Regions from separate parts of the Clostridium saccharoperbutylacetonicum N1-4(HMT) genome, predicted to be linked through region 3. Evidence: riboswitches for the same ligand, from Rfam matches in the RefSeq annotation. Region 3 holds a riboswitch; each other region holds the start of a gene.

Region 1 (3,286 bases), 3.0 Mb from region 3:
CCTTTTCCTAATCCTTTTTCATATTCTAAAAGAAATATTTCACACACTAGCGCAGCATCCTTACTAGTTGGTAATCCAATATTAATTGAACTAAAAGGAACCTGTGAACCAGCTCTTGAGTGCATTGTATTAAGATTATAAACAACACCTTGCATAGCTTGATGTATTTTTTTTCTTACCTTGCCTTCAAGTAAGGCCTCTATCTTTTCCTCTGGTATTTCTAATTCTTCTAATTCTTTTCTTATTTCATCTCTAGTAGGATCTACAAATATCCCCATATCATTATCAAAGTCTGGATGCGATTGTCCTCCAAACATATCATTTTGAGTGGATTGCAATAATATACATGACAATTCAGCAGCTGTCTCTATTCTTTTAGGAGCATTAATTGTTCCATATCCTGTATTGAATCCATTTTCTAAAATTTCTCTAGTTGGAATATGAAGACAATTTACAGTTAAATTATAGCTATCTAAATCATGGTAATACAAATCTCCTGTTTCGTGAGCCTTTGCTAAATTCTTAGGCATTGTTGCTAAGGTATTCCACTTGTTAGATTCAGATGCTATTCTTAATAATTTTGAACTAAAATTATTCCCAACATTAGCATTATCTCTATCAGTCTCAACTCCAATTTGCCTTATTGCTCTCATTAGATCTGATTTTATTTCTCTAACCTTAGTTCTTTCACTTCTATATGATGAATAAGCAATTGCTATATCTTTGTGACCTTCATCCTTCAGAGCTTTTTCTACAAGATTTTGTATTTGCTCTACCGTAACAGTTCTTTTGTATTCTGACTCAACTTCAATATATTTTATTACTTTATGTACAGTGTCTAACACTTGACTTTCCTTTAATAATAAACCGATTTCACTAGCTGATCCTTTGATCGCTTGAGCTATCTTATCCGAATTAAATTTAACTTCTCTCCCATCCCTTTTCACAACATATAGCATTTTTATTCCCTCCACACACAATATATAGTATTTAACTACCGTATTATTATACTGTATTAGGTATTCATTAGCAATGCTACTATTTTTTTATTTTTTAGGCTTTAGAATTTAATTATCGTGATTTACATCCGATTATCTTTTATTTTTCCTATTTTTTGTGATTTTTAAGTATTTGACTAATTAAGAAATTTTATATTCACTCTATTTTACTACGTTCATAAATAGTATAATACTTTTCATTAAATTTATTCTGTAAGTTTATACAATAAATTATTTTTTCAAAAGACTTTTCCTTGAATACTTATTTACTAATTAGTAAATAATATTATCGTAATAATCTATATAAATATGAAAGGAAATTATTTTTATATGAAAAATTTTATATTAGATTCAACTTATAAAGATGTTACTATTATTAATAGCAATGATGATATAAGTATTGTTCCCTTAAGTTCTTTACGCCTCAATTCCATTCCTCATAATTATGTACATATAAGTGAAACTGCTATAAATCATGCTATTGATTATAATAAAAATAGTAGATTAAATAATTATAGCATAATTGACTATTTATAATTATTGGTATAAACTGTATATGATAATGTGCTAGGGGAGCCATCGTGCTGAGATTTGATATTCATAAACCCTTAAAACCTGATCTAGTTAATTCTAGCGTAGGGAATGCAACCTTATAAAAATATATTGATATTTATTTGGTTCATAATCTCCAAGCACAATAAAGGAGGTTTTTTTTATGTCAATTTTTAATGATTGGTCTGTACAATTTTCCGAACTAATCCAAAAATTTCCACAAAATATTCAGGATATAGCTGCAAGTCCAATGTCAATTGCTACACTAATAGGATGTATATTGTTACTTGTGGTATTAGTCAAAGCAAAAAAAATTCAATTCACTCCACAATTAATTGCTCGTATTGGTATAGCCTTAGCATTGGCAACTGTATTAAAAATGCTTAGAATATATCACTTTCCACAAGGCGGAAGTATTACATTAGGTAGTATGGTTCCAATTATGCTTATAGCTCTTATGTATGGTCCAGAAATAGGTTTCCTAACTGGTTTCCTATATGGCATAATAACATTAATCTTAGATCCATATATCTTAAGTCCAATACAAGTATTATTTGATTATCCATTACCTTTTACAGCACTAGGTGTTGTTGGATTCTTTAAAAACAAGAAATTACTCGGAGTAGGTATAGCAGCCTTTGTTCGGTTCATATGTCATTTCATTTCAGGTGTGGCATTCTTTGGGTCATATGCTCCTGACGGAATGTCTCCAGTTGTATATTCAGTAATAGTTAATGGTCCTATGGTTGGAATAGAAGCTATCATATGCTTAGTAATTTTTGCTGTACTTCCTATGGAAAGGATAGTACATGCCTCTTCAACAAATGCCATAACTAATTAAGCTTTTAATAAAATAGGATTGATTTTGTATTAACAATAATCAATCCTATTTTTATTTATATGCACAAACTTATTTATACATATAATTCTATTCTTCTACTTCAATTGCATTTACTGGACAGCTTTCTTCAGCTTCCTTAGCTGAATCCTCAGCGTCTGATGGTACTTCATCCACTATAGCCCCTGCTTTTCCATCATCCTCCATATCAAAGCATTCTGGACATATAGACGGACATAACCCACATGCTATACACGTATCTTTATCTACCTTTGGTTTCATAATTTAATTCATCTCCTCAATATAAAATTACATAACTTATTATTTCCTAAGAAATATTAAGTTATGTATTAATATAATTATATAATTTTCAATTATAAAACCACTATATTTCTAATATAATCCTTCAAATATTAATGAATATAATGAATTTTCTCTTACATATTCCTCAGCTTTCCCACTTTCTAATGCTTCTGTAAGTTCAATATTAATTGGTAGTTCTCCAATTAAAGGAATTCCTAAATAGTCAGCATTTTCTTCTGAAGATTTTTTACTAAATACTCTTATCTTTTTATCACAATCTGGGCAATTTATATAGGCCATATTTTCTACTACACCTTTAATCTTAATACCTATTTTTTGTGCCATTATAACAACTTTCTTAACAATCATAGATACCATATCTTGAGGTGTAGAAACTACCACTATTTCGTCTATTGGCAGCTCTTGCATTACAGTTAATGCAATATCTCCTGTTCCCGGTGGCATATCAATAAGTAAATAATCAAGTTCTCCCCAATTAGTTTCTACAAACATTTGCTTTAATACTCCAGTAATTACAGGTCCTCTCCAAATTACAGGTTCATCTTCTACAGCAGTTAGAAGGTTCATTGAAATT
Region 2 (3,286 bases), 2.2 Mb from region 3:
CCATTTTTACTTTTTCCATTTCTCTGCAATAATCAACTGAGTCTCCTGAAATACCAAGGTTAACATTTATTTTTGTTCTAAGACCATCCCCAATTCCTTCTGGGCTAAGTGATTTATGATTAATATTAGCTGGAATTACAATTCTGCCTTCTGCTATAAGCTTCATTAATTTTTCTTCTGAAATATTTTCTTTATCAGCAACTACCTTCATTTCTTTAGTTAGCATACCTTTTTTAGCAGCTTCCATTTGTGTTTTATAATTCATTTTTCAACTCTCCTTAAATCTCATTTTAATATTTAAACTATTACCTAAACCAACTCTTACTTTAACAAAGCAATAAATTTTTTATGAATTCTTGTTTTCGCTTTGTGCTTTTTCTAAAAGTGTATAAAGTTCATAAAAATGATTAGTAGGCCCAACACCTTTCCCAAGTTCAAAACCATGCTCTATAGCTACTGTTATATATCTTTTACCTTCTTTGACAGCCTCCTCCATAGTCATACCCTTTGCTAAATTTGCTGCTATAGCTGAGGATAATGTGCAGCCAGTTCCATGAGTGTGAATTGTATTTATTCTTTCTTGTGGTAAAAATACAAAACTTTCTCCATCAAATAATAAATCAGTAGCTTCATTTTCTAAATGTCCACCTTTAACTAAGACTGCTTGTGGTCCAAGTTCCTTTAGCTTTAAAGCTGCTTCCTTCATTTCTTCTATATTATTTATTTTTAGCCCTAAAATTTCTTCTGCTTCTGGTAAATTTGGAGTTATTAAAACAGCCAAAGGAAATAATTCTTTAACCAAAGTGTCTTTAGCATCCTTTGATAGCAAATTGAATCCACTTTTAGAAATCATAACAGGATCTAATACTATTGGCGGTAATTTTTCAATTTTCCTCAAGGCTTTTGAAATAGCTTTAATTGATTCAATCTTTGAAACCATGCCTATCTTTACAGCATCAACTCTTATGTCCTCAAAAATAACATCTATTTGGGATTCTATCATTTCTGGATTTATGTCTTGAATTCCAAAAACCCCCATTGTATTTTGAGCCGTTACAGCTGTAATAACACTCATTCCATAAACTCCATTAGCTGAAAAAGATTTTAAATCAGCTTGAATTCCTGCTCCTCCACAAGTATCTGAACCTGCTATAGTCAATGCTCTGAACATAAAATCATCCTTTCTCCCTATTAAATTATTTAAATATGATCCACACTGTGTTTTTTATCTGATGTCACTTCATTATTTATAAGTATTTTCTTTATTATAGGGATATTTACAAAGAAATATGCTATAATTGCTCCAACACTGCAGCTTGATATAAATGGAATTACATATACAAACACTGCTACTTGTTTTCCTAAAATTAATGCTGCTACTGGATAAGCTAATACTGCTCCTAATATTCCTGTACCAACTATTTCTCCAACTACAGCTATACTTGGTTTTCTAAATTTCTTATAAAGAATTCCTGCAAGGAATGCCCCAACCATACTTCCTGGGAATGCTAATAAACTTCCTGTCCCCATAATATTTCTTATAAGGGATGTAATAAATGCATTTGCAACTGCATACATTGGTCCTAAGGTCACTGCGCCAACCACATTTACAAAATGTTGAATTGGCGAGATTTTAGCTGCTCCAACTGGTATAGAAAAGGTTCCAAATATAACAGAGATACCAATTAAAACACCACTTAATGCAATTTTCTGTGCTTTACTTTTTTCTTTCATAAAAAATTCCTCCTTAAAAATCAATGAAATGATATTTGTGAAATTAAATTTTATAAAATTCTTTATAGATTTTATAATTGATTAACTTTAAGAAGTTATTATTTTAAACAAAAAAAATGTATCCCAAGGGATACATTAAATTATCTGCAAAAATATATGCACAAAAAACATCAATATACTTCCCTACGTTGGTACTAGCCAAATCAGGTTATAAGAGTCCAGGAAATCAATCTTTCCAATCTCAGCTAAAATATTAGCTCCCCTAGTTATTCAATTATAAAATTTTCATTCACAGCTTAAAGATTATACCAATCCTTATAAAACGTCAAGTAATATTTAATAGAAAAAGTGCTCCATCTTACAAAAATTAGAACTTTTTCTTATATTAACATTGTTATTTTGCTTGGCTCAGAGCATTTGCAACAGCACTCATTATTCCTTTTGAACTATAAGTTGCTCCTGAAACTGTATCTACTGCTGTTGACTGCTTCGAAATTATACTATTCATTATAGTATTTTCAACTCTTTGATAAAACTTAGGAGTATCTTGGTTAGATACTGTTTTTATACCAGTTATTTTTCCACCTGATATATTAACTGAAACCTTAGTTGTTCCTCCTCTATAGCCTGTTCCAGCTCCTGTATATGTTCCATCTTTATATTCACCTGCACTACTACTTGTTTTAGAATTTGTACTATTAGTTGTGCTTTCATTTCCTTGACTTGCTACTGTATTTGAAGCTTCACTATTTTGAGTTTCACTAGTTTTATCAGATACACTATTATTTGTTGATGAAATTAAAGCATTTTCAACAGCACTCATAATTCCCTTACTACTAAAGGTTGCTCCTGAAACTGTATCCACCGACACTGACTGTTTAGAAATTATACTATTCATTATAGTACTTTCAACTCTTTTATAAAACTTTGGAGTGTCTTGATTAGATACTGTTTTTATATCAGTTATTTTTCCACCCGATACTGTAACTGAAACTTTAGTTATTCCTCCTCTATAGCCTTCTCCACTTCCTGTATATGTTCCATCTTTATATTTTTGTGAAGAACTCTCTGATACTGATGAACTTTGAGTTGCATTGCTTGATATAGTGCTATTATTTGATATTATACCAGAATTACTTAATGCATCTGCACCAAAATTAGTTAATCCATAAACACCTAACATTGCAGCCATTGCAAAAGAACCAGCTAAATTTTGATTTACATCTTGACCTAAAATATTTATATTGGCATTTTTTCTTGGGCACACTTCTGTACACTTTAAACAGTTAATACAATCGCCACCCTTAACACCATCTACCTTATAAAGGTTTAATCCCATAGAACAATTAATAGTGCAAACTCTGCATTTGCCACAATCTGCTTTTGGTTTGTTTATTTTTACTATTCCAAATTTAGATATTATGGAAAATATTGCACCTAATGGACATAAGTATCTACAGAAAAATCTTTCAATAAAGGCTGCTCCTATTGTTATTAATATTAAGAGAATTAATCCTATTAACAAAGTTGAAACATCAGTTATTTGCCCAAA
Region 3 (3,286 bases):
GCTATTGAAAGCAATACAATAGGTGCAAAAACACCTGCACCGTCTAGCTGGCTCATCATTCTTTTGCTAAAATACCCTAACCCACTTTGTGCTCCAAGCCATTCAGCTATTGCTGCACCAATAATACTTAATGGCACTGCCATTTTTATTGCAGAAAAGAAGGCTGGAAGCGCTGTTGGTATTTTTAGCTTTATAAAAATATCCATTTTACTTGCACCATAAGTTATTAATAATTCTTCCATTTCTCTTTTAGTTGACTTAAAACCATCATAAACTGAAATTGTTATTGGAAAAAAAGTTATTAATATTGTTACCAAAACTTTTCCCCATATACTATATCCAAACCATAGTACAAATAAAGGTGCAATAGCTGTTGTTGGTATGGTTTGAGATGCTATTATAATTGGATATAAGGCATTTTCTATATTTTCATTCAAATCCATCACTATAGCCAAAGCCAATCCGAAAATTACAGAAATAAACAGTCCTAGAATCGTTACTCCCATTGTTGCTGGTAAATGTACCATAAATAAAGGTTCTCTAAGCAACCATAACTTTGCTAATATTTGTGTTGGTGACGGCAATATATAATGTGCATTTATGATAACAGCAATTCCTTGCCACATTCCAAGAATGACTAATATTACTATTATAGCTGGCAGGTTTTTCTTCATAATTTCACCTTCTGTCTAAGTCTTTCTATAAGGTCTTCTTTTAATTGCATAATTTGTGTTTTTTGCAGGAAGCTTCTGTTTCTAGGATATTCAAGAGGCACTTCAATTTTTTCTAAATGAGTTATTGGACTATCATGAATTACAAATATAGCTTTAGAAAGAAAAACAGCTTCTTCAACATCATGAGTAATGAATAATATAGTTTTATTAAAATACCTCCATTCTTCTAATAGCCATTCTTGCATTGAAATTTTTGTTAATGAATCCAAAGCACTAAATGGCTCATCTAATAAAAGCAACTCTGAACCAGTTAGTATAGTTCTTGCAAAAGCAACTCTTTGCTTCATTCCTCCAGATAAATCCTTAGGGTATTTATCTTTGTAACCTAATAAACCAACTTCCTTAAGCATATCTAAAATTCTTTTTTCTCTTTCATTCTTATTAATTTTTTGAAGTTCCATTGGCAGGGAAAGATTTTCTCCTATAGTCCTCCAAGGAAAAAGTAAATCCTTTTGAGGCATGTATGCACTATAATTTTTCATATTTTCTATAGAATTCCCATTAACAAATATCTTTCCACCTTGAATTTTTTCCAATCCATTTATTAACCTAAAGATGGTACTTTTACCGCAGCCACTGGCACCTATAATAGAAATAAATTCACCTTTTTCTATTGAGAATGATAAATCTTTTATCATTGTATAATCATCTTCTGGATATTTAAAAGTAACATTATTAAATTCAAGCATTGTTCTCATCTCCTTATATACGACAAAAAAGCCTTCCATCACAAGGATAGAAAGCTTGAACTATTTCTTATAAATTTATCATTTTTCAATGTAAACTTCTCATAATAGGCAAACTCACTTCCCTGCGTTGGTACTAACCACTTCAGGTTCAAAGGGTTAAGCTATTAAGCTCTCTCAGCGTTTTAATGCACCCCTAGTTTTGTTTCTTTCACGATTATATACTAAAATTCTGCATATGTAAATGTAATATTATTACTAAATTAACTATTTGATTGATCTTTTAAAATTTTAATTTGATTTAGATAGTTTAATATGTTTGTATAACAATCTGCTTTTTTCTGTATACTAAAGATAATTTCTTCTAATTCCTGATTTTCAGATTTTGACTTGTCAACTAATTTCACTAAATTGGTTGATATTTCCTTTATTCCTTCCAAATTATTAATTTGTGAAACTTGAACTTCCTGTAAATCTTTATGTACTTCTGCTTCGGCTTTAGCTATCCTATCTAATATAGTAGATGACGCTCCGATAACTCCACTGGTTTTATTTATTACATTAACTCCATCATTCGATTTACTCATTAATCTTTCCATAGACTGTGTTAAGTTTTTCAATGAAGTCATAATATCTTTTGCATTATCCTGAGTATCTAAAGAAAGTTTTTTTATTTCATTTGCAACAACTGAAAAACCTTTACCTACTTCGCCAACTCTAGCTGCTTCAATTGAAGCATTTAAAGAAAGCAAATTAGTTTGTCCAGCAATTCCAGTTATTATAGAGGCTAGTCCTTGAATACTATTATAATTAGTTTGAATTTCAGAAATTACTTCATTAAATTCATCAAATACAGATGAAATTGATTGAACTTGATTAATAATTTCATTAAAATCTTTTTTTGCCATATTAATTTCTTCTTTTGATTTATCAAGACTTAAAAATACTCCGTCCACTAATCGTTTTGTATTATCACTATTTTCAGATAAAGTTTTAAGATGTTCATTTACATGGTCCGTCTGTTCCGTTGTAACTTCTGAACCTTTTAAAATGCTATCCAACCCATATGTTATACTTCCTTCTTCATTAACTAAAACATCAATATTCCTTTGAATTTGATTTGCTAAATCAAAAATTTCATTTGTATATCCAAATTCTTTTTCTTCTACTTTATTTAATTCAGCAGCATTAATATTAGAATCAATTTTGTCCGTATTATTGTCTTTACCTAAAAAATTAAACATATTTTCCTCTCCCCTTTTATTCCACAATTAACATTACCATTGTTTGATTTGCATGAGCTTTATAATATTGTTCTCCATAACTAATAAATCCAGTAGTATTAGAACAACAAGATATAATCTCTTTATCAATGTTTTTCCAAAGTTTTTCTTCTTTAAATTTTAAACTTCTTAAAATGCAATGCACAGAAAATATGAAGCTAGGTTTAAAAGGCAGTCTTCCTAAAGTCCTTTTTACTTGTTCATCTGGGTCAATAGGTTTTAAAACTTCTACAAAAGTATTTGGTATAACCTGACAATAAAAAGTAATAGACTTATCAGCATTTACCTTCATTGGTGATGCAATAACAACATCATCTTTATATATTTTTCCTAATGGATTATTCATGAACATGTTAGGTAAGTTTTCTTCTGTTACACCTAGCACTCTTGCATATTCTATACTTGCTGGAACCTTATTAAAAGTTTTTACAGTTCTATTTATAGTATCTGCAGCTGTTACCAATAATCTCTTTCCACTCGGCTCATAAATATTTTCTTTTATTAAACTTGTCCTTCTTTGAGCATTATAAAATATTGCAACACTATGAACCTTTTTACCTCCAATGTAAATAAAGGTCTCTTT

What was found. A riboswitch is a leader RNA that binds a small molecule or an ion and turns the genes downstream of it on or off. The one in region 3 is predicted to bind thiamine pyrophosphate.
Region 1: another riboswitch for thiamine pyrophosphate. It lies ahead of thiT (energy-coupled thiamine transporter ThiT); the one in region 3 lies ahead of CSPA_RS13850 (ABC transporter ATP-binding protein).
Region 2: another riboswitch for thiamine pyrophosphate. It lies ahead of thiW (energy coupling factor transporter S component ThiW); the one in region 3 lies ahead of CSPA_RS13850 (ABC transporter ATP-binding protein).

What each region holds. Positions count from the first base shown of each region.
Region 1 covers NC_020291.1:84,017-87,302, reverse strand. Annotated here, with positions in the region: gene CSPA_RS00390 (anaerobic ribonucleoside triphosphate reductase) at 1-959, opposite strand, end outside; gene CSPA_RS00385 (hypothetical protein) at 1,329-1,535, shown strand; TPP riboswitch at 1,558-1,658, shown strand; gene thiT (energy-coupled thiamine transporter ThiT) at 1,714-2,391, shown strand; gene CSPA_RS00375 (ferredoxin) at 2,479-2,670, opposite strand; gene CSPA_RS00370 (Mrp/NBP35 family ATP-binding protein) at 2,782-3,286, opposite strand, start outside.
Region 2 covers NC_020291.1:918,209-921,494, reverse strand. Annotated here, with positions in the region: gene thiC (phosphomethylpyrimidine synthase ThiC) at 1-265, opposite strand, end outside; gene thiD (bifunctional hydroxymethylpyrimidine kinase/phosphomethylpyrimidine kinase) at 347-1,171, opposite strand; gene thiW (energy coupling factor transporter S component ThiW) at 1,201-1,734, opposite strand; TPP riboswitch at 1,898-2,008, opposite strand; gene CSPA_RS04100 (FMN-binding protein) at 2,129-3,286, opposite strand, start outside.
Region 3 covers NC_020291.1:3,077,496-3,080,781, reverse strand. Annotated here, with positions in the region: gene CSPA_RS13855 (ABC transporter permease) at 1-674, opposite strand, end outside; gene CSPA_RS13850 (ABC transporter ATP-binding protein) at 671-1,423, opposite strand; TPP riboswitch at 1,526-1,628, opposite strand; gene CSPA_RS13845 (methyl-accepting chemotaxis protein) at 1,684-2,664, opposite strand; gene CSPA_RS13840 (FIST signal transduction protein) at 2,681-3,286, opposite strand, start outside.